4 linked regions of the Accumulibacter sp. genome follow. The main gene of each other region encodes a partner of the protein of the gene in region 2 in a complex. Links are inferred from orthologs where the notes say so. Each region holds a gene or a part of one and is shown on either strand. Other genes may lie near its edges. The genes, in order: dnaN, holA, dnaX and holB.

Region 1 (5,204 bases), 3.7 Mb from region 2 along the record:
ACCGAAATGCGGGTGGCGATCCTGAAGAAGAAGGCGGAGCAGGAGGAGGTGGCGCTCGATGATGAAGTGGCGTTCTACATTGCCAAACACCTGCGCTCGAACGTCCGCGAACTTGAGGGAGCCCTGAAGAAGGTCCTTGCCTACTCTGCGTTTCATGGCCAACAGATCGCCCTCGAGCTCGCCAAGGAGGCGCTGAAAGATGTCATTGGTTCGGTCAACAGGCAGATCACGATCGAAGGAATCCAGAAGACGGTGGCAGAGTACTTCAAGATCAAGGTCGCAGACCTCTTCTCGAAGAAGCGGACACGCGTCGTGGTGAGACCGCGACAGATCGCGATGTGGCTGGCAAAAAACCTGACATCGCTGAGCTATCCAGCGATCGGCGAGCATTTCGGTGGCCGCGACCACACGACCGTGCTGCACGCGGTACGTACGATCGATCAATTGCGCATCAAGGATGAGACTTTGAACCATGATGTGCACGTGCTTGAGCAGGTGCTCAAGGGGTGATCGGGACAGGGGAAAAGTCGGTGGGGAACCGACTGGCTGACGGTGGACAACCGACGACGAAGCGCCGCGGACGAAAGTTTTCCTTTTTTCCCCACAGCTTCATACCGTCCTTCTCCACCCTTCCCCAGAACATCTAAATTGATGAATGGAATGGTTTAAGTGATGATATCAACAGACTTGTTCGAACCTTGGTCTTTATAGGATTGAGATATATATGCTTCTTATCAAAACACGGCGAGACGTTCTTCTGGCACCGTTGCAGGCAGTTTCGGGGATCGTGGAGAGACGCCACACATTGCCCATCCTGTCGAATGTCCTGCTGGAGAAGCGTGGCGAGGTGCTGACGCTGCTGGCTACCGATATCGAGATCCAGATCACGACTTCGACCGCCGATGTCGGAGGCGAAGGTGAGGGCGCGGTGACCGTGGCAGCGCGGAAGTTGCAGGAGATTCTTCGATCGCTTCCGGAAACGGCGGAAGTCAGCCTGCAACTCGAGGACAGGCGCTTGCAGGTGAAGGCGGGCAGGAGCCGCTTCAACCTGCAGACGCTACCGGCGGAGGATTTCCCGAGCATGAGCCTGTCGCAGCAGGAGGACGCGCATAGCCTGAAGCTGACGCAGAAGGAATTCCGGCAACTGCTTGCGCAGACCCACTACTCGATGGCGACGCAGGATGTTCGCTACTACCTCAATGGCCTTCTGCTGCTGCTCGCCGATGGTCAACTGCGGGCAGTGGCAACCGATGGCCATCGGCTTGCTTATGCCAGCATGTCGCTTGCCGAGGGAGCGGGTGGCAGCGGCGAGGGCAGCGACGTCCGCCAGGAGTTGATCCTGCCGCGGAAGACCGTGGTGGAACTCAACCGTCTTCTTGCCGATACGGACGAGCCCTTGACGATCGACATCCTGACGAACCAGATCCGTTTCCGCTTCGGGCAGATCAGCCTCGTATCGAAGCTGATCGACGGCCGGTTCCCGGACTATCAAAGAGTCATACCGATGACACTCAAGGACGTCATTCGCGTGCAGCGGAGTGTCCTCTTGCAGTCGATGGTCAGGGCAGCCATCCTGACCAACGAAAAGTTCCGCGGTGTTCGCCTGGTTCTTGGCGAGGGCAGCCTGAAGATCATCGCCGCCAACGCCGAGCAGGAGGAAGCGCAGGAGGAAATCGAGGTCGAGTACAGTGGCGAGCCTCTCGATGTCGGCTTCAATGTCTCATATCTGCTGGATGTCCTGAACAACAGTGCTGGCGAGATGATCGACTGGGGATTCAACGATGCCAGTTCGAGTGCGCTGTTGACCATACCGGGGAATGATCATTTCAAGTATGTGGTGATGCCCATGCGTATCTGAATCGCAGCGGCAGGAGCTCGGAGCTTGGCAGAGAGGTTGAACGGCGGCAGAATGGCGGGTTGATCATGAATGAAGAGAAGCAGCAGACGGAGACGTACGACGAGTCGAGCATTCAGCAACTGGAGGGTCTGGAGGCCGTTCGCAAGCGGCCGGGCATGTACATTGGCGACACTTCGGACGGGACTGGTCTGCACCACATGGTCTTCGAAGTGGTCGACAACGCGATCGACGAGGCTCTCGCAGGATATTGCGATGACATCGTGATCACCATTCATGCCGACAACTCGATTTCCGTCAGCGACAACGGGCGGGGCATCCCGACCGGTATCAAGCTCGACGACAGGCACGAGCCGAGGCGCTCGGCGGCCGAGATCGTCATGTGCGTGCTGCACGCAGGGGGGAAGTTCAACCAGAATTCGTACAAGGTTTCCGGTGGGCTGCATGGCGTCGGTGTCTCCTGTGTCAACGCACTGTCCCGCTGGCTCCGGCTCATCATCCGCCGTGATGGCTGGAAGCACATGATCGAATTCAGGCGCGGGGCGGTGCTTGACCGCTTGGTCGAAGTGCGCGACGGCATCGAGGTTTCACCGCTGCGGGTGGTTGGCGAGACGGAGAAGCGCGGTACGGAACTGCACTTCATGGCTGATGAGGAGATCTTCGGCCACGTCGAGTTCCACTACGAGATCATCGCCAAGCGGCTGCGTGAGCTGTCCTTCCTCAACAATGGTGTCAAGATCAGGCTGAACGACCAGCGCACGGGCAAGGAGGAGAACTTCGCCTTTCTCGGTGGTGTCAAGGGCTTCGTCGAGTACATCAACCGCACGAAAAGCGTCTTGCACCCGAACATCTTCCATGCTGCGGGCGAGTCGGTCACGGCCGGCGGAGCGATCAGCGTCGAGGTGGCGATGCAGTGGAACGACAGCTACGCTGAACAGGTCCTGTGTTTCACCAACAATATTCCACAGGCGGATGGTGGTACGCACATGACCGGTTTGCGCGCTGCGATGACACGCGTCATCAACCGCTACATCGAAGAGAACGAGATCGCCAAGAAGGCGAAGGTGGACATCAGCGGCGACGACATGCGGGAGGGACTTGCCTGCGTGCTGTCAGTGAAGATGCCCGACCCGAAGTTTGCCTCGCAGACGAAGATGAAGCTGGTGTCGTCGGAGGCACGCCCGGCAGTCGAGGAAGTGGTGGCCGCGAAACTGGCGGAATTTCTTCAGGAGCGGCCAATCGACGCCAAGGTCATTACGGGCAAGATCGTCGAGGCGGCACGGGCACGCGATGCGGCCCGCAAGGCGAGGGAAATGACGCGACGCAAGGGCCTCCTCGATGGTGTCGGTTTGCCGGGCAAGCTGGCTGATTGTCAGGAAAAGGATCCGGCGCTCTGCGAGCTGTACCTGGTGGAGGGTGATTCAGCCGGAGGATCGGCGAAGCAGGGTCGGGACAGGAAGTTCCAGGCGATCCTGCCGCTGAAGGGAAAGATCCTGAACGTCGAGAAGGCGCGTTTCGACAAGCTGATTTCGTCGCAGGAGATCGCCACCCTGATCACCGCCCTGGGTACGGGGATTGGCAAGGACGAGTACAAGCCGGAGAAGCTGCGCTATCACCGGCTGATCATCATGACCGATGCAGACGTAGACGGAGCGCACATCCGGACGTTGCTGCTGACCTTCTTCTACCGGCAGATGCCGGAGCTCGTCGAACGTGGACACATCTACATTGCTCAGCCACCCCTCTACAAGGTCAAGCACGGCAAGGTCGAGCGCTACATCAAGGACGACCAGGCGCTGAAACAGTTTCTCCTCACCCTGGCGCTGGAGGGAGCAGCGCTCACGCCGCAGGCTGGTGCTGCGGCAATCGGCGGCACGGCACTCGAGCAGCTGGCACGCGAGTACCTGCTCGCCGAGGCAGTGATCAACCGACTGTCGCATCTGATCAACCCGGAAGTCTTGCATGCCCTGATCGACGGCAACCTGAAGCTTGAGCTTGCCAATGAAGAAGCCGCCGTGGCAACGGCAAGGACGCTGATGGCAGCACTGGACAGCCGGTCGGAGATCAACATCGTGGCCGGCTATGATTCGGTCAACGAGCGCTGGCAACTGCGGCTCGAAAAGATCCTGCATGGCAATCTGAAGCTCGGGGTGATCGACGACGACCTGCTGGTCAGCGGTGACTACGCGCAGCTTCGGAAGACTGCCGAGATCCTGGCTGGGTTGTTCGGCCCTGGCGGCTTTGTCGCCCGCGGCGACAGGAAGAAGAGCGTCAGCAGCTTTGCCGAGGCCATGCAATGGCTTCTGGGCGAGGTCGAGCGAAGCGTCAGCAAGCAGCGCTACAAGGGTCTCGGCGAGATGAACCCGGAGCAACTATGGGAAACGACGATGGACCCGCAAGTGCGCCGCTTGCTCAAGGTGCAGGTCGAAGACGCGATCGGTGCCGACGAGATCTTCAGCACGCTGATGGGCGAACTGGTCGAGCCGAGACGCAACTTCATCGAGACGAATGCATTGGCGGCGCGCAACATCGACGTCTGATCGACGGGTCGATCCCGGTTGGGTCCGGCGGGACGGTCTGCCGAAGGCAGTTGTACAGCCCGCTCATGGCGAGGCTGCCACGGATGTCGACGGGCGATGGCGGTTGATGGCGTCACGGGTTTCACGCGCAACGCTCCGCGAGGCGGCAGCGTAGTCTTCGCCGCGGCTGGCGTAAAGAATGGCGCGCGACGAATTGATCATCAGCCCGTTGCCATTGCTGTTGCATCCTGCACGGACGGTCGCTTCGATGTCGCCGCCCTGCGCGCCGATACCGGGAACGAGAAGTGGCATGTTTCCGGTCAGCTCGCGGACGCGGGCGATCTCGCGCGGGAAGGTGGCACCGACGACGAGGCCACACTGACCGCCCTCGTTCCACTCGTCGCTGACCAAGCGGGCAAGGTGCTCGTAGAGTTTCTCTCCGCCGACGTCGAGAAATTGCAGGTCGCTGCCGCCCGGATTCGACGTGCGGCAGAGGAGGATGACACCCTTGTCGCGATACGCCAGGTACGGAGCCACGGAGTCGCGTCCGAGGTAGGGATTGATCGTGACCGCGTCAGCCTGGTAGCGCTCGAAGGCTTCGATCGCGTACTGTTCGGCGGTGCTGCCGATGTCTCCCCGCTTGGCATCGAGGATCACGGGTACGCCAGGATGACGTGAATGGATGTGGGCCACCAGTTCTTCGAGCTGCTCTTCGGCGCGGCAAGCGGAGAAATAGGCAATCTGTGGCTTGAAGCAACACACCAGATCGGCCGTCGCGTCGACGATCGCACGGCAGAAGTGCAGGATCGCGTCCGCTTGGCCCTTGAGAT
Region 2 (5,305 bases):
ATGAAGATCACCGCCTACGCCGAGGAACTGCTGGCGGATCTCGACCGGCTGCCGGGTTGGCCGGAGCAGGTTCGCCTGATGCAGAAGAACTGGATCGGCAAGAGCACCGGGGTCCGTTTTGCCTTTCCCTACGAACTCGATGGCCGGCCCGGACAGCTCTGGGTGTTCACCACCCGCGTCGATACCATCATGGGTGTCACCTTCTGCGCCGTCGCCGCCGAGCACCCGCTGGCGACGCACGCGGCCGCGCGCGATCCACGGGTGGCGGCTTTCGTCGACGAGTGCAAGCGCGGCGGCGTCGCTGAGGCCGACTTGGCGACGATGGAGAAGAAGGGCATCGCCACGGGCATCTTCGTGACCCATCCGTTGAGCGGTGAGCAGGTGGAGGTTTGGGTCGGCAACTATGTCCTGATGGGTTATGGCGATGGCGCGGTGATGGCGGTGCCGGCGCACGACGAACGGGACTTCGCCTTTGCCCGCAAGTACGGGTTGCCGATCAGGCAGGTGATCGCGCTGGCCGGCGAGCGTTTCTCGACCGATTCCTGGCAGGACTGGTATGCCGACAAGCAGGGGGGCGTCTGCGTCAACTCCGGCCGTTACGATGGTCTCGGCCATGCCGCCGCGGTCGACGCGATCGCTGCCGACCTGGCCGCCAGGGGCCTCGGCGAGAAGAAGGTCCAGTTCCGCCTGCGCGACTGGGGAATCTCGCGGCAGCGTTACTGGGGCTGCCCGATCCCGATCGTCCACTGCGCCACCTGCGGCGACGTGCCTGTGCCGGATGCCGACCTGCCCGTCGTCCTGCCCGAGGACGTGACGATCACCGGCGCCGGCTCGCCATTGGCGCGGCTGCCCGAGTTCCACGAATGCGCCTGCCCGAAGTGCGGCCAGCCGGCGCGACGCGAAACCGATACGATGGACACCTTCGTCGAGTCCTCGTGGTACTTCCTGCGCTACTGTTGCCCGGACAACGAGCAGGCGATGGTCGACCAGCGGGTGGCCTACTGGTGTCGCGGTGGCATCGATCAGTACATTGGCGGCATCGAGCACGCCATCCTGCACCTCCTGTATTCGCGCTTCTGGACGAAGCTGATGCGCGACCTCGGACTGTTCGGCGATGCGCCGCTCGATGAACCCTTCGCCAACCTGCTGACGCAGGGAATGGTCGTCGCGCCGACCTTCTACCGCGAGGACGCGCACGGCAAGAAGCAATGGATCAACCCGGCCGAGGTCGACGCGGTGCATGACGAGCGCGGGCGTGCGATCGGCGCCAGCCTGCGTGCCGATGGCCTGCCGGTCGTCGTCGGCGGCATCGAGAAGATGTCGAAGTCGAAGAACAACGGCGTCGACCCGCAGGCGCTGATCGACCAGTTTGGTGCTGACACCGCTCGACTGTTCATCATGTTCGCGAGTCCGCCCGATCAGTCGCTCGAGTGGTCGGATGCCGGCGTCGAGGGAGCCTTCCGTTTTCTCAAGCGCCTCTGGCGAATGGTCTGGGAGCATCTCGCCGCCGGCCCGCTGCCACCGGCTGCGGCGGCCGAGTTGAGCGGCGAGCTGAAGGCGCTGCGCCGCCAGTTGCACCAGACGATCGGCAAGGTCGCCGACGATTACGGCCGGCGCAAGCAGTTCAATACGGCCATCGCCGCGGTGATGGAACTGCTCAACGCCTGCAGCCGGATCAGTGACGACTCGCAAGCTGCGCGTGCCGTCCGCCAGGAGACGCTCGAGGCGGTGACGCTGATGCTCAGCCCGATCGTCCCGCATGTGTGCGAAGCGCTTTACGCCTCGCTCAGGCCGGGCCAATCCGCGTCCGAGCAGTCGTTTCCGCAGGCCGATGCCGGCGCTCTCGAGCAGGACGAAATCGAGCTCGTGCTGCAGATCAACGGCAAGCTGCGTGGCAGCCTGCGCGTTGCCGCCGCTGCCGACCGGGCGACGATCGAAGCCGCCGCGCTGGCCTGCGAGGTCGCGCGCAAGCATCTGGCCGGCGCCCCGCCGCGGAAGCTGGTCGTCGTCCCCGGTCGCCTGGTCAACATCGTCGTCTGAGACCGCGAGGAAACCTGCCATGCCCGCCGCCCTGCGCTCTCTCGTCCTCTTTGCCGCCGGCACGCTGCTCGTTGCCGCCTGCGGCTTTCAGTTGCGCGGTTCCTACTCGTTTCCCTTTGAAAGCCTGTATCTGTCGGTTGCCGACTACTCGGTGATCGGCGCCCAGCTCAGGCGATCGATCAAGGCGTCGAACCCGAACCTGCTGGTGGCGACCGCGAGCGAAGCGCAGGTCATCTTCGTTCCCGGCAACGAGTACCGTGACCGTGTGATCCTGACCGTCTCGGGTACCGGCCGGGTCAGTGAACTGCGCCTGCGCTATCTGTTTCCCTACCGGTTGACCGACAACAAGGGCCGCGACGTAGTGCCGCCGGCCAGCGTCGAGCTGGTGCGTGACCTCACCTACGACGATTCGCAGGTGCTTGCGAAGCAGCAGGAAGAGTCGCTGCTCTGGCGCGACATGGAGCTGGATCTGGTGCAACAGCTGATGCGTCGCCTGGCTGCGGCCAAGCCGGTGTTCGTGGACGCCGGCACGTAGGGCTGGCCGCGTGCAGCTCAAGGGCGAACAGCTGGCTGCCCACCTCGCCCGCGAACTGCAGCCCGTCTATCTCGTCCACGGCGACGAGCCTCTGCTGGTCATCGAGGCGTCGGACGCGATCCGTGCCGCCGCCCGTCGTCGGGGCTTCGACGAGCGCCAGGTGCTCATCGCCATCGCCGGCTTCAACTGGCACGAGCTGCATCACGCGGCTGGCAGCATGTCGCTGTTCGGCGGCCGGACGCTGCTCGACCTGCGCATCCCGGGCGGCAAGCCGGGGCGCGAGGGCAGCCTGGCGCTGCAGGAATATTGCGCGCGTCCGTCACCCGATTCGCTGTTGCTGGTGAGCATGATCGGCGTCGAATGGCGGGAGGAGAAGTCCGCCTGGATGGCTGCCGTCGCCGCTGCCGGCGTCGTCGTCAAGCTGCTCGCGCCAGGTTTTGCCGAGCTGCCCGGCTGGCTTGCCGGCCGCCTTGGACGGCAGCAGCAGAGCGCTGATGCAGCAGGCCTGAGTTTCATTGCCGAGCGGGTCGAGGGCAACCTGCTGGCGGCCCATCAGGAGATCCTCAAGCTCGGCGTGCTCTACCCGGAAGGCCGGCTGAGCCTGGAACAGATTCGCGATGCCGTGCTCGATGTCGCCCGTTACGACCTCGACGCCTTGCGCGAAGCACTCTTGAATGGCGATTTGGCACGACTGACGCGCACCCTTGATGGCTTGCAGCAGGAAGGTGAGGCGCCGCCGCTGATCCTCTGGGCCTTCACCGAGGAGGTGCGGGCACTGGCGCAGGTGTGCGCCGGTCTCGAACGGGGTCAGCCGCTCGACGGGCTGCTGCGCGCAGCGCGTGTCTGGGGGCCGCGACAGGCGCCGTTCCGGCGGGCGGTGCAGCGGCTGCGGGCGGTTCAGGCGAGCGCCGCCCTCGAGCACGCCGCGCGCATCGACCGGATGATCAAGGGGGTATCGCGGGGAGACGTGTGGGACGAATTCCGGCAACTGGCACTGCGGCTCGTCGCAGCGTGAGCGGTGAGCGGCAAGCGGCTGCGGTCGTTCGCAGCCTGCCGGCGAGGCGGCGCTTCTCAGCCGCCGGCCGGTGGGTCGCCGGGAGATGGATCGGCGCCCGCAGCATCCGGGGCCAGGTGTTCCCAGACGCAATCGTCACGGCTCTGATGCCGGACATCACTGAGGCCGTGGCTGTCTTCGCCCCGTACCAGACACTCGCCGGCGCAATCATCGGCAATGACGACCAGTCGCAGTTCGGTATCCACCCGTCGCTCGCCGTCCCAGTAGCTGCAGGTGGCACAGACTTTGGCCTCGGCGGGCAGGATCAGCTTTTTCTTCATGGTCGGTCCGGGCAAGAGGGGGCGGCAGGTGGCGGCGACGATGGTCCTGAGAGTGCGCCTGGCACCAGAGGTTCCGTTGACGTTTGCCGACTTGCGCTGGCTATAATCGATCCTTGCCGATGACAGAGGGTCAGATGGATATCGAGAACTATGTGCAGCAGCTGGGTCGTGAGGCGCGTGCCGCGTCGCGCATCATCGCACGTGCCGACAGCAATGCCAAGAACCAAGCACTGCGCGCGATCGCCTCAGCGATCCGCCGCGAGAGCGAGGCGCTCGTCGCCGCCAGCCGGCAGGACGTGGACGCCGCCGGATCGGCCGGGCTGGAAGCGGCACTGCTCGACCGGCTGACCCTCTCAGCGCAGGGTGTGGCGGCGATGGCAGAGGGGGTCGAGCAGGTTGCCGCATTGCCCGATCCAGTCGGTGAGATCAGCGACTTGCGCCGGCGGCCGAGTGGCATCCAGGTCGGCCGCATGCGCGTACCGCTGGGCGTCATCGGCATCATCTACGAGGCGCGGCCGAACGTCACCGCCGATGCCGCCGCGTTGTGCCTCAAGTCGGGCAACGCCTCGATCCTGCGTGGCGGCTCGGAAGCGATCCACTGCAACCAGGCGATCGCCGCGCTGGTCCACGAGGGACTCGCCAGCGCCGGCCTTCCGGGCAGCGTGGTGCAGGTCGTCTCGACCACCGACCGCGCCGTCGTCGGTCACCTGATCCGCATGCGCGAGCATGTGGACGTGATCGTGCCGCGCGGCGGCAAGGGACTGGTCGCGCGTCTGCTGGCCGAAGCCAGGGTGCCGATGATCCAGCATCTGGACGGCAACTGCCATGTCTATGTCGATGACGAGGCGGACCTCGGGCAGGCGCTGCGCATCGTCGAGAATGCCAAGACGCAGCGCTACGGTACCTGCAACACCGCCGAGTCGCTGCTGGTCGCGCGCGCGGTGGCCGGCCGGCTGCTGCCGCCGATCGCCGCCATGCTGACGCGCAAGGGGGTCGAAATCCGCGGCTGCCCGGAGACCAGGGCACTGGTCAGCGAGGCGTCGGCGGCCAGCGAGGAGGACTACGCCAGCGAGTTCCTGGCGCCGATCATCTCGGTACGGGTGGTCGACGGCATCGGGCAGGCGATCGAGCACATCAATCACTACGGCTCGCATCATACCGACGCCATCGTCACCGAAAATTACAGTGCGGCGATGCGCTTCCTGCGCGAGGTCGATTCGGCCTCGGTGATGGTCAATGCCTCGACGCGTTTTGCCGACGGCTTCGAGTACGGTCTCGGCGCCGAGATCGGCATTTCGACCGACAAGATTCACGCCCGCGGCCCGGTCGGTCTCGAGGGACTGACCAGCCAGAAGTGGATCGTCCTGGGCCAGGGCGAGGTGCGTGGCTGAAGCC
Region 3 (5,380 bases), 3.4 Mb from region 2 along the record:
GCTTAGGCCCCCTTCTTGTCTTCACCGATAAGGATCCGCTTATCGGACAGGTACATGTGCCGGGGCACCTCGAGATTGTCGGGTGCCGGCTTGCTCTTGAAGACCCGGCCAGCGAAGTCGAAGGTCGAACCATGACACGGACAGAGGAATCCGCCCAGCCAGGCGCTGTCCATCCCCTCTTCGGTACCGCGCCTGAACTTCGCAGAGGGCGAGCACCCGAGATGCGTACAGATACCTACAACGACCATGATCTCGGGCTTGATCGAACGCGTTTCGTTCCTGCAGTAATCCGGCTGCATGTTCTTTTCCGACTTCGGGTCGGCCATTTCGCCATCGAGCTTGGGCAGCGTCTCGAGCATGTGCGTCGTACGGTTGATGATCCACACCGGCCGACCACGCCATTCGACGGTGATCATCTGGCCCGGCTCAAGACTGCCGATATCGACTTCAACCGGTGCACCGGCAGCCCTGGCCCTCTCGGACGGCAGCATGCTGGAGACGAAAGGTACGAGCGCAGCGATCGCCCCCACCCCGCCAACCGCAGCGGTGGCGACGATCAGTCGCCGCCTTCCGCCGTCCACCTTGCACTCATTGCTCATAGCGCTGATCCCTAGGACGTAGTAAAAGTTGCTTCATACCAAACCGCAGCATTATACGCCAATCTCCATACGGTTTTGAATCCGGAGCCGCCGCAAGTCCTTATGCAGCAAGCGGTCGGCGTTCTCGCAGAGCCTGCGCCAGGGTCCCGGCATCGACGTATTCGAGCTCGCCGCCGACCGGCACGCCGCGTGCGATTCGCGATACGCTGACGCCACGACTGCGCAACATCTCGCCAAGGTAGTGTGCCGTCGCCTCGCCCTCGTTCGTGTAGTTGGTGGCGATGATCACTTCGCGCACCACCCCATCGCACGCGCGCGCGAGCAATCGCTCCAAGCGCAGTTCGGCCGGTCCGATGCCATCAAGCGGCGACACGCGCCCCATCAGCACGTAGTACAGGCCAGCGTAGGCATGCGTCTGTTCGAGCATGTTCATGTCGACCGGCGTCTCGACAACGCACAACAGGGCAGGATCCCGCCTGCTGGACTGGCAGCGCGAACAGGTCTCCGATTCGCTGAAGGTGTTGCAGCGCTGACAGTGCCGCAGCGCGGTCAGCGCCAACTGCAGCGACCCGGCAAGACGCTGCGCGCCCTCGCGGTCGTGCTGCATCAGGTGGTAGGCCATCCGCTGTGCCGACTTCGGCCCCACGCCCGGCAGACAGCGCAGAGCCTCGATCAGCGACTCGAGGCTCGACGGCGTCGTCATCAGAACGGCATCTTGAAGCCGGGCGGCAGGTTGAGTCCTGCCGAGAAGCCGGCCATCCGCTCCTGCGAGGCCTGCTCAGCCCGTCGCATCGCGTCGTTCAGAGCTGCCGCCACCAAGTCCTCGAGCATCTCGCGGTCATCCATCACCGACGGGTCGATCGCCACCCGCCGCACACTGTGCGCGCAGGTCATCAGGACCTTGACCATGCCGGCACCGGCTTGCCCTTCGACTTCGAGCTCTGCCAGCTGCTCCTGCGCCTTCTTCATGTTTTCCTGCATCTGCTGGGCCTGTTTCATCAGGCCGGCGATTCCACCTTTCATCATTTCTCTTGCCTCGATGCTTGCTCAAACGGGTTTGATTGACGATTCGATCAGGGTTGCGTCGAACATCTCGATTATCTCGCGCACGAACCCATCCTGCTCAACCGACGCGATCGCGCGGTCCATGCGTTCCTGGCGGTCGCGCTGTGCCGCCGCCGCCGGAGTATCGCCCGAGCCCTCCGCGACCGCGATGCTCAACTGGATCGGCATGGCAAAATGGTCGGCAAGCGTCTGCTGCAGCTTGTCCTGTGCCGCCCTCATCAGCAGATGGCGATGCCTTGGCGCCAGCTGCAGCTGGACGCGGCCGGCTGCCAGCTCGCAGAGCTCACAGTGCTGCGCCAGTTCACGCGCCATGCCGCTCGGCTTGATGGCGGCAAGCAACTCGTGCCAGTCACTGGCTGGCGATGCCGACCGCGACCCGACACGCGTCGGCACCAGTGGCGGCGCTGGCGGTGGCCCCGCTCGTGCGACGCCAGGCGAGGCATCGGCACGGACAGGCGGCGACGGCCTCGTCGCATCGGCGACCGGCAGTGATTTCGTCGACGGCCGGCCGGCGCTGCTGGCTACGGCCAGTGCACGCCGACTGGCGGCCTCCTCCGACTCTGGACGGAAGGCATGCAGGCGCAACAGGGTCATCACGAAACCGGCCTGCTCGTCTGGCGCCAGCGGCAGCTCCTGACGACCATGCACGGCTATCTGATAGGCCAGCTGTACGTACTCCGGGTCAAGCCGGGCAGCGATGCCGAGCAGCCGCGCACGCTCCGGAAGATCGTCGGCGATCGCCTGCGGCGCGAGCTGCGCGACCTGCACGCGAGTCAACAGGGCGGCCAGTTCCTGCAGGGCGGCATCGAACGACAGGCTGCGCGCCGCCATGTCATCGGCCACCTGCAGCATTCCTGCGGGGTTGCCGGCGAGCAGGGCGTCGAGAATGGCAAACAGGTGGTCCAGATCGACGGCACCCAGCATTTGTCGAACCAGCGCCTCCTCGACCCTCCCCGAACCATGCGCAATCGCCTGGTCGAGCAAGGACAGCGCGTCGCGCATGCTGCCCGCAGCCGAGCGCGCGAGCAGTTGCAGCGCACCCGCTTCGGCGCCGATCGCCTCGACTTCGAGAATCTGCCGCAAGTGGGTGGCGATCAGCGGCTGCGTCATCTGCTTCAGGTTGAACTGCAGGCAGCGCGAAAGGACGGTGACCGGAATCTTCTGTGGATCGGTCGTGGCGAGAATGAACTTGACATGCTCGGGCGGCTCCTCGAGAGTCTTCAACATGGCATTGAAGGCCGAGTTGGAGAGCATGTGCACCTCGTCGATGACGTAGACCTTGAAACGGCCTCGTGTTGGTGCGTAAACCGCATTCTCGAGGAGTTGCCGCATCTCGTCGACGCGGGTGTTGGTCGCCGCATCGACCTCGAGCAGGTCGACGAAACGCCCGGCGTCGATTTCCTGGCAGGCGGAACAGGCTCCGCAGGGCGTCGCGGTGACCCCGGTCTCGCAGTTCAGTGCCTTGGCCAGGATGCGCGCCAGCGTCGTCTTGCCAACTCCGCGCGTACCGGTGAACAGGTAGGCATGGTGCAGGCGCTGTGCCGTCAGCGCATGCTCGAGCGCGCGCACGACGTGTTCCTGCCCGACGAGGCTGGCAAACGTGCGTGGGCGCCATTTGCGCGCCAGGACCTGGTAGCTCATGCGCGGATTCTAGCAGATGGCGCCGCGGGCCCCGTTACCGTTTGCTGGCCACCGGTGCCGCAGGAGCGCGCCCGGGCCATGCCGTCGGCCGGCATCGACACGGCGAGAAACGAAAATGGCGAGCCTTACCCCCGGCACTCGCATCAGACGGCTGTGGCTGCTTCCTTCCGGACCTGACCAGGTTCACCATCCTGCGATGCGGGGAGACCCGCCGGAACGAATGCTATCACATCACCCACCGCCGCGCCCGAAATGCCGCAGGAAGCCAGCAGTTCTCATTTCACCCCCCTGCCAGGGATTTTGAAATGAGAACTGCTGCCGATGTGCACGAAGTCAGGCGGCGAGCAGGGAATGGCTTAAAATCGGCCCTTTTTCACCCACCCACCGCTTGGCGGAAGGTCGACGGCGCATCCTGTCCGAGAAGTCCTCGCGCCAGCGCACTGGAAACCGGGCGCAGGCGCTGGCGGCGGCAACGCGCCGCCGCTCTGCATGAACATTGTGATGACCAAGAGCGAAGCCACCCGAATCTGCTTCGTCCGCCATGGCGAGACCACCTGGAACGCTGAGAAACGCATCCAGGGACAGATCGACATCGGACTCAATACCGCCGGCCTGGCACAGGCGCAGGCGGCGGCAGACTGGCTCGCTGCCAGGGAAGCTGTAACCGCCCTGTACAGCAGCGACCTCCTGCGCGCACGCCAGACAGCCGAACGCATCGCCCACAGGATGAGGCTTGCGGCTGCTTTGCGGCCAGCGTTTCGCGAGCGACGCTACGGGTTCTTCGAAGGGCTGACCTACGAGGAGTCGCGCGCCAGGTATCCCGCGGATTACCACGCCTTCGAGACCCGCGATCCCGACTTCGTGATTCCTTTCGGTGGTGAGAGCCTGCGGCAACTGCACACCCGCGTCAGCGGCGGTCTGAGCCAACTGGCCGCCGCACACGAGGGAGAAACGATCATCGTCGTCACGCACGGCGGCGTCCTCGACATCGTCAACCGTCTGGCGCGCGGCAATCCGCTGTCCACCCCACGCGACTTCCTGATTCCGAATGCCGCCATCAACTGGCTGTGCGTCCGGGATCAGCAATGGATCCTGGAAACCTGGGGCCAGACCGAACATCTTGCTGGCTTCGGGATCGACGAACTGCCCTAGCAGTCTGTCGGACTTGCCCAAGTCGGCTGCAAGAAATGGGAAGACGGATCATTTCTCCCCGTCTTTCCGCACGAATAGAACAACCATTCGCTCGCAATCCGTGGAAAACTGCGGTCGGCTCCCACTCTTTTCGCTCCAACCCATCACGTCCGACAGGCTGCTGGCCGGCGCTTCGAATCGGGAAAGGGAGCCCAACGGGCAGGTACACCGGTGCCCGGATGCCACTCTCGACGCTCACCGATGCCGGGGGGCCTTGCTGGCAGCAGGCGACGGGCGCGCGAGGACTGCCGAAAGCTTCGCCGGGCAAGCGCCGCCTGTGTCAGCCAGTGATGTACTTTTCCATCTGCTCGATGATGAACTTCTGCTCGCAGATCGTTTCCTTGACCACATCACCGATCGAAACGATGCCGACGACCTTGCCTTCGGCGAGCACTGGCAGGTGGCGGAAGTGCTTCTCGGTCATGATGGCCATGCACTCATCGACGGTCTGCTCCGGTGTCACGTAGAGCACCTTGTCGGACATGATCTCGCCGACGCGGGTTTCCTTGGACGCCTTGCCTTGCAGGATGACCTTGCGCGCATAGTCCCGTTCGGACAGGATACCGACGAGCTTGTCGCCGTCAAGCACCAGGACGGCACCGACGTTGGCATCCGACATCACCTGCAAGGCACGGAAAACCGGATCTTCGGGCGCGACAACTGCCAGCTCTGCGCTCTTGGCAGCGAGGATTTGCCTGAGTGTCTTCATGAAGCGTCCTTTCTGGTCCGTGAGGCACCCGCTGTGAGACGCCTGACGCGCGCTCCGAGGGGTGGGAAAAGGGTTGGCGGTTGCGCCGTAACGGGCAACCGCCGGCACCAGCCGGCCGCCAGAGGTCTAGCGCAGACCTGCAGCGTACTCGGCAACCGCGTTGATCTGGTGATCG
Region 4 (5,204 bases), 1.1 Mb from region 2 along the record:
ACCGCTGGCGGCTGCTTGGCACGGTACAGGACGATGCGGGTCTGCAGACGCTGCTGGCGGCCGCACCCAGCCGACAGGACTTCGATCCGGAGGTCTACCGGATCGTCAGTCGCACCCTGAACACGGGCAAGGTGGTCGTCCGACCCGTGAACGCTCTTTCACCGTGAAGCCGGGCTCGCTGGCGGGGTGCCGGCGCGTCCGCCAGCCTTGCGCAGCAGGTCCGCGATGTCCGTGTTGTCAGACTTGAGCGCCCAGTCGATCGCGGTTGCCCCCCGGTCGTTGGCCATGTTCGGGTCCGCCTTGTTCTGCAGCAGCAACTCGACGATCTCGATGTGTCCGAAGCGGGCGGCGAACAGCAGCGCTGTCGACCCGTTTGGGGTCGTCGCATTGACTTCCGCTCCCTTGCTGAGAAGGTATTCGGCCACTGCCGTACGGCCGCTGAACGCAGCGTAGACCAGGGGCGACCAGCCATAGAGGTTGACGTCGGCGCCCGCTTCGACGAGGCGCTTGACGAAAGGCAGCAGGCCCTTGTAGGCGGCCAGGCTGAGGGCGGTCTCACCGTTGCGGTTGCGGGTGTTCAGCCGTGCACGCCGTTTCACGAGATAGTCGAGAAAGTCGAGGTTCTCGCGCTGCACGCACTGCATCAGCAGCGTGTTGCCGGCTGCGTCCACCGAATTGACGTCCATGCCGCGGTTGATCAGTTGGATGGCCCAAGCCGTATTGCCGGAGATCAGGGCCTCCTCCATGTCTTCATAGGCACCGGCTGCGGCCATGGTCGGAATCCACAATGCAACCAGGAGAGCAAGAATCTTCATTGGGCAACCTTTGTTCGGGCTTCAGGAAAGAGATTGAAGAAATTGGCCGTCGTGGCGTCGGCGACCTGTTGATAGCTGAGGCCACGCAGACGTGCGACCTCTTCAGCGACATGGCGGACGTAGGCAGGCTGGTTCGTCTTGCCACGGTAGGGCACCGGTGCCAGATAGGGTGAGTCGGTCTCGACCAGGAGACGATCCAGCGGCACGCGCAGAGCAACCTCTCTGACCGTGAGCGCTTTCTTGAAGGTGACGATGCCGGAGAGCGAGATGTGGAAGCCGAGGTCGAGTGCTGCTTCGGCAATCGGCCAGCTTTCAGTGAAACAGTGCATGATGCCGCCCACCTCGCCAGCCCCCTCCTCGGCCATGAGCCGCAGCGTGTCGGCTGCCGCTTCCCGGGTATGGATCACCAGCGGCTTGCGGGTCACGCGGGCGGCCCGGATGTGGGTACGGAAGCGCTCACGCTGCCAATCCGGAGCATCCTTGTGCCAGTAGTAGTCCAGTCCGGTTTCGCCGATCGCCACCACTCGCGGATGTGCCGCAAGGCCCACGAGGTCGTCGACCGTTGGTTCGCGGATTCCCGTTTCCTCCGGGTGTACACCAACCGTTGCCAGCAACATCGGCCAGGTATCGGCGAGCTGCAGAACCCTGGCGAAACGTTCCAGGGTGACGCCGATACACAGCGCGCAACCGATGTCATTGGCACGCATCTGCCCGATGATCTGCTCGATGCCATCGGCCAGCTGCGGAAAGTCGAGATGACAATGCGAGTCAACCAACATCGGCCGGCCATCATATGGTGTGCGTTGGGCGGCCCGACTGCATCACACCGCCCAGGAGACCCTCGATGCGCCGGCGTGCCTCGGCGCCGCTTTCGTCGTTCTTGAACTGCACACCGATTCCCTGTGCCTTGCTGTTCTGCGCGCCAGCCGGAGTGATCCAGACGACCGTGCCCGCAATCGGCAGCTTGGCGGGATCGTCCATCAGCGACAACAGCATGAAGACATCGTCACCGATCGAGTAATTGCGGGTGGTTGGAATGAAGATGCCGCCATTGCGCAACAGCGGCATGTAGGCCGCGTAAAGTGCCGACTTCGAGTTGATGTTCAGTGACAGAACGCTGGGGCGCGGCGGCGTCGCAGGCGCTGCCTTTCCGATGTCGGTCTCTGCCATCTTCACTTGGAAGCGATCGATCGCCCAAATGAGCGAAGTCCGTTGCTCACTCGCTGATGCCTCACTCGTTCATTACCCCTGGATCGCGACGATTGCTTCACAACCCTCGGGGGCTTCGGAAAACCCGCACGTAGCCGAGAAAGAAGTCCTCGAGAAACAGTCGATTGTTCACGGGCTGCTCACATTGGGGCTTGCATTGTAGCGCTTTTCGGCTGAATGCCAAGACCCGGCGGTTGTCGGTTCCGCGCGCCAGGTCCTGCAGGAGCGCCGCTTGGCGTACAAAATAGCGCGGCGGCAGCGCTTCGGTCGCGAGAAGCAGGTCGAACAACCACTTCTGTGCCCACTCGAGCAATCTGCGCAGCGACGCTTGGCGCTTCTCGTTCTTGATGGCCCGCTCGAGTAGGGCTGCCGATGCCAGCGGATCCACTCCAGCCCCGCCACTGACTTCGGCCAGAAGTGCATCGACCAGGCTCCGCTCGCCGCTGCTGCTCAGGGCGAGCGCCAACAGCGGCGCACCGGCAGCCAGGGCCAACCAGTCATCCGGCTCGGCCACGCCAGCGTCGTGCAGCCAGGCGGCTGCAGCTGCGCGCGGCGGCAACGGCACGCTGACGGTCTGGCAGCGACTGCGGATCGTCGGCAGCAAGCGATGTGGGTTGCTGGAAACCAATATGAACAATGTGCTTGCGATTGGTTCTTCAAGTGACTTGAGAAGAGCATTGGCTGTTGCGCGATTCATCGCCTCGGCCGGGTTGAGGAGCACCACGCGCGCGCCGTGACGGTGGGTGCCGACGTGCAGGAAGTCGTCGAGTGCCCGTACCTGATCGATCGTGATCTGCTGACTCAGCTTCTTCGCTCCGGAAGTGTCTTCTTCCTGGCCGGCATCGCCGGCGACCACGGCGAGCGACTGTGGCTGCAGCAGGCGAAGGTCCGGGTGGTTGCCTAGGGCCAGCCAGCCGCAGGCCCGGCACTGACCACACGCCTCGCCTGAATCTCGCCGCTCCTCGCAAAGTAGGGAGGTGGCCAAGGCAACGGCCAGGTCGAACTTGCCGAGCCCCTGCTGACCGCACAGCAGGAGCGCGTGCGGCAGCCGGTCACGCCGCAGCATGAGTTGCCGCCAGAGTGAATCGTGCAGATCGATAATCTTCATGAACATAAGCTTGCAAGTCTTTCTTCAATCTGTTTCGAGACTCTGTCCGGGGATTGGTCGGCGTCGATGATCGTGATTCTCTGCGGTGCCGACCGCGCCCGCTCGAGGTAGGCGAGGCGGACTCGCTCGTGGAACTCGAACTGCTCCAACTCGAAGCGATCGCGGTCGCGTGCCTGGTCAGCAATGCGCCGGGCCGCAATTGCCGCTGGCAGATCAAAGAGCAGGCTCAGGTCCGGTTGCAGCAGCGGGTGCACCCAGTTTTCGAGTTGTGCGAACTTCACCGGGTCGAGACCGCGCCCACCACTCTGATAGGCATAGGTCGCGTCGCTGAAACGGTCGCAGACCACCCAGTCGCCACACGCGAGAGCCGGTTCGATGACTCGCGCAATGTGCTCGCGGCGGGCTGCGAACATGAGCAGCGCCTCGGTCTCCAGGTGCATGGCTTCGTGCAGGAGCAGCGCGCGCAGTTTTTCGCCAAGCGCGGTACCCCCAGGCTCGCGCGTGCTGACGACGGTGACTCCGCGCCGGCGCAGGAACGCGACGATGCTTGCGATGTGGCTGCTCTTGCCAGCGCCGTCGATGCCTTCGCAGGTGATGAAACGGCCGCGCGAACGGGCCTGTGCGTGGTTCAAGGTCGGCCCCCTTTCTGGTAACGCCGCACCGCCTGATTGTGGTCTGCCAGCGTCCGCGAGAAGTGGCTGCTGCCGTCGCCGCGAGCGACGAAGTAGAGCGCGTCGCTCGCCGCCGGGTGCAGCGCGGCTTGCAGCGAAGCGAGTCCGGGCATGGCGATCGGTGTGGGGGGCAAGCCGCGGCGCGTATAGGTATTGTAGGGCGTATCCGCGAGCAGGTCGCGCTTGCGCAGGTCGCCGTCGAAGGCATCGCCGAGTCCGTAGATCACCGTCGGATCAGTCTGCAAGGGCATCCCCAGGCGCAAGCGGTTGATGAACACCGCTGCCACTTGCGCACGATCCTGATCACGGCCGGTCTCCTTCTCGATGATCGAGGCGAGGATCAGAGCCTGATGGGCATCGCGCAGTGGCAGGTGATCCGCCCTCGCCTGCCATTGCTGTTGCAGGTGTCGCTGCATGGCACGCGCGGCGCGCGCCAGCAGCTCGATATCGCTGCTTCGCTTGGCAAAGAGATAGGTATCGGGAAAGAACGCGCCCTCGGCAGACCGTTCGGGGACACCGAGCAGGCGCATGATTTCGCTCTCGCTCAGGGCGCGGGTCTCGTGGCGCAGATCCGGATGGGCATCGAGGCGCTGGCGCATCTGACGGAAAGTCCCGCCTTCGATGAAGGTCAGCTCGGCCTGCGTGAAGTCTCCTCGCGTCAGTTTGCGCAGCAGTTCGAGTGGCGTCGTGCCACGACTGATCTGGTAGCTTCCGGCCTTGATCGAGGCCTCGACGCCCATCAGTCTGGCGAGTGCGATCAGCACCCACGGTTCGACGGCGACCTCGCTGGCGGCGATCTCGCGAGCCGCCGTGCGCAGGCTGCCGCCGGGGGCAACTGTAAACTCCACCTGCTCACGCGGCAGGCTGATCGGAATCAGAGCCACGTAGACGACGACAGCGGCGCCCAGAAGCAGCGTCAGCAAGGAGAAAACGAGCAACAGGCGAACGGTCTTGCGCATCGGTCCGGAGCAGCGGTCGGGCTGGCGGGCTGGAGGAGGAATGGGTGGTGGGGCGGGCGTCGAGTCGCCCTATAATAGCCGAAACTCGCCCGAACCACCGGGGCCCCGAAGGCACGGCCAGCCGGCCGCCGCTGCCGACTGCGCCCCGCGGAGGAACATCCGCCGGCCCCGCCGGCCAACCAGATGAGAAGATGATGAACGCGAACTGGCAGGAGTTGCTGCGTGCTTCAGGTGCACGAATCGAGCACAATCAGGTCACGGACTTTGGTGACGCGGCGGCCGAGTTGTCTGCTGCTCGCGAGGCGACGGTCGTGGCGCCTCTGGACCACCTCGGACTGCTCGCGGTCAGTGGCCTGGATGCAGCGAGCTTCCTGCACGCTCAGCTGACGAGCGATGTCAAGCACCTCGCCGAGGGAAGTGCGCAGCATTCGGCATGGTGCTC

Evidence for each region.
Region 1: the proteins of holA (region 2) and dnaN are in contact, whole or in part, in a cryo-EM structure (PDB 8GIZ), measured with the Escherichia coli proteins. The link is inferred for Accumulibacter sp. from one-to-one orthologs.
Region 3: the proteins of holA (region 2) and dnaX are in contact, whole or in part, in a cryo-EM structure (PDB 8GIZ), measured with the Escherichia coli proteins. The link is inferred for Accumulibacter sp. from one-to-one orthologs.
Region 4: the proteins of holA (region 2) and holB are in contact, whole or in part, in a cryo-EM structure (PDB 8GIZ), measured with the Escherichia coli proteins. The link is inferred for Accumulibacter sp. from one-to-one orthologs.

Annotation. Positions count from the first base shown.
Region 1 is NZ_JAZKUG010000001.1:1,216,176-1,221,379, forward strand. What follows is about bases 1-2,791. They hold dnaN (DNA polymerase III subunit beta), read left to right. Parts: upstream 1-724; coding sequence 725-1,858; downstream 1,859-2,791. Other genes in these bases: dnaA (chromosomal replication initiator protein DnaA), read left to right, coding at 1-510; gyrB (DNA topoisomerase (ATP-hydrolyzing) subunit B), read left to right, coding at 1,924-2,791. Outside these bases: more of gyrB, read left to right, coding at 2,792-4,395; pyrF (orotidine-5'-phosphate decarboxylase), read right to left, coding at 4,459-5,204. UniProt on the Escherichia coli protein: Confers DNA tethering and processivity to DNA polymerases and other proteins. Acts as a clamp, forming a ring around DNA (a reaction catalyzed by the clamp-loading complex) which diffuses in an ATP-independent manner freely and bidirectionally along dsDNA.
Region 2 is NZ_JAZKUG010000001.1:4,916,547-4,921,851, reverse strand. What follows is about bases 1,696-4,587. They hold holA (DNA polymerase III subunit delta), read left to right. Parts: upstream 1,696-2,585; coding sequence 2,586-3,590; downstream 3,591-4,587. Other genes in these bases: V5B60_RS20815 (glutamate-5-semialdehyde dehydrogenase), read left to right, coding at 4,045-4,587; V5B60_RS20820 (hypothetical protein), read right to left, coding at 3,647-3,910; lptE (LPS assembly lipoprotein LptE), read left to right, coding at 2,060-2,575; leuS (leucine--tRNA ligase), read left to right, coding at 1,696-2,040. Outside these bases: more of leuS, read left to right, coding at 1-1,695; more of V5B60_RS20815, read left to right, coding at 4,588-5,301. UniProt on the Escherichia coli protein: Part of the beta sliding clamp loading complex, which hydrolyzes ATP to load the beta clamp onto primed DNA to form the DNA replication pre-initiation complex.
Region 3 is NZ_JAZKUG010000001.1:1,466,488-1,471,867, reverse strand. Bases 977-3,943 are described here. They hold dnaX (DNA polymerase III subunit gamma/tau), read right to left. Parts: upstream 3,306-3,943; coding sequence 1,647-3,305; downstream 977-1,646. Other genes in these bases: V5B60_RS06385 (histidine phosphatase family protein), read left to right, coding at 3,807-3,943; V5B60_RS06400 (YbaB/EbfC family nucleoid-associated protein), read right to left, coding at 1,302-1,625; recR (recombination mediator RecR), read right to left, coding at 977-1,302. Also shown: petA (ubiquinol-cytochrome c reductase iron-sulfur subunit), read right to left, coding at 3-599; more of recR, read right to left, coding at 700-976; more of V5B60_RS06385, read left to right, coding at 3,944-4,457; V5B60_RS06380 (CBS domain-containing protein), read right to left, coding at 4,777-5,205; V5B60_RS06375 (c-type cytochrome), read right to left, coding at 5,332-5,380. UniProt on the Escherichia coli protein: Part of the beta sliding clamp loading complex, which hydrolyzes ATP to load the beta clamp onto primed DNA to form the DNA replication pre-initiation complex.
Region 4 is NZ_JAZKUG010000001.1:3,779,720-3,784,923, reverse strand. Bases 1,087-3,877 are described here. They hold holB (DNA polymerase III subunit delta'), read right to left. Parts: upstream 3,091-3,877; coding sequence 2,083-3,090; downstream 1,087-2,082. Other genes in these bases: mltG (endolytic transglycosylase MltG), read right to left, coding at 3,761-3,877; tmk (dTMP kinase), read right to left, coding at 3,129-3,764; V5B60_RS16590 (PilZ domain-containing protein), read right to left, coding at 1,605-1,985; V5B60_RS16595 (TatD family hydrolase), read right to left, coding at 1,087-1,594. Also shown: V5B60_RS16605 (3'-5' exonuclease family protein), read left to right, coding at 1-167; V5B60_RS16600 (ankyrin repeat domain-containing protein), read right to left, coding at 159-815; more of V5B60_RS16595, read right to left, coding at 812-1,086; more of mltG, read right to left, coding at 3,878-4,762; V5B60_RS16570 (YgfZ/GcvT domain-containing protein), read left to right, coding at 4,954-5,204. UniProt on the Escherichia coli protein: Part of the beta sliding clamp loading complex, which hydrolyzes ATP to load the beta clamp onto primed DNA to form the DNA replication pre-initiation complex.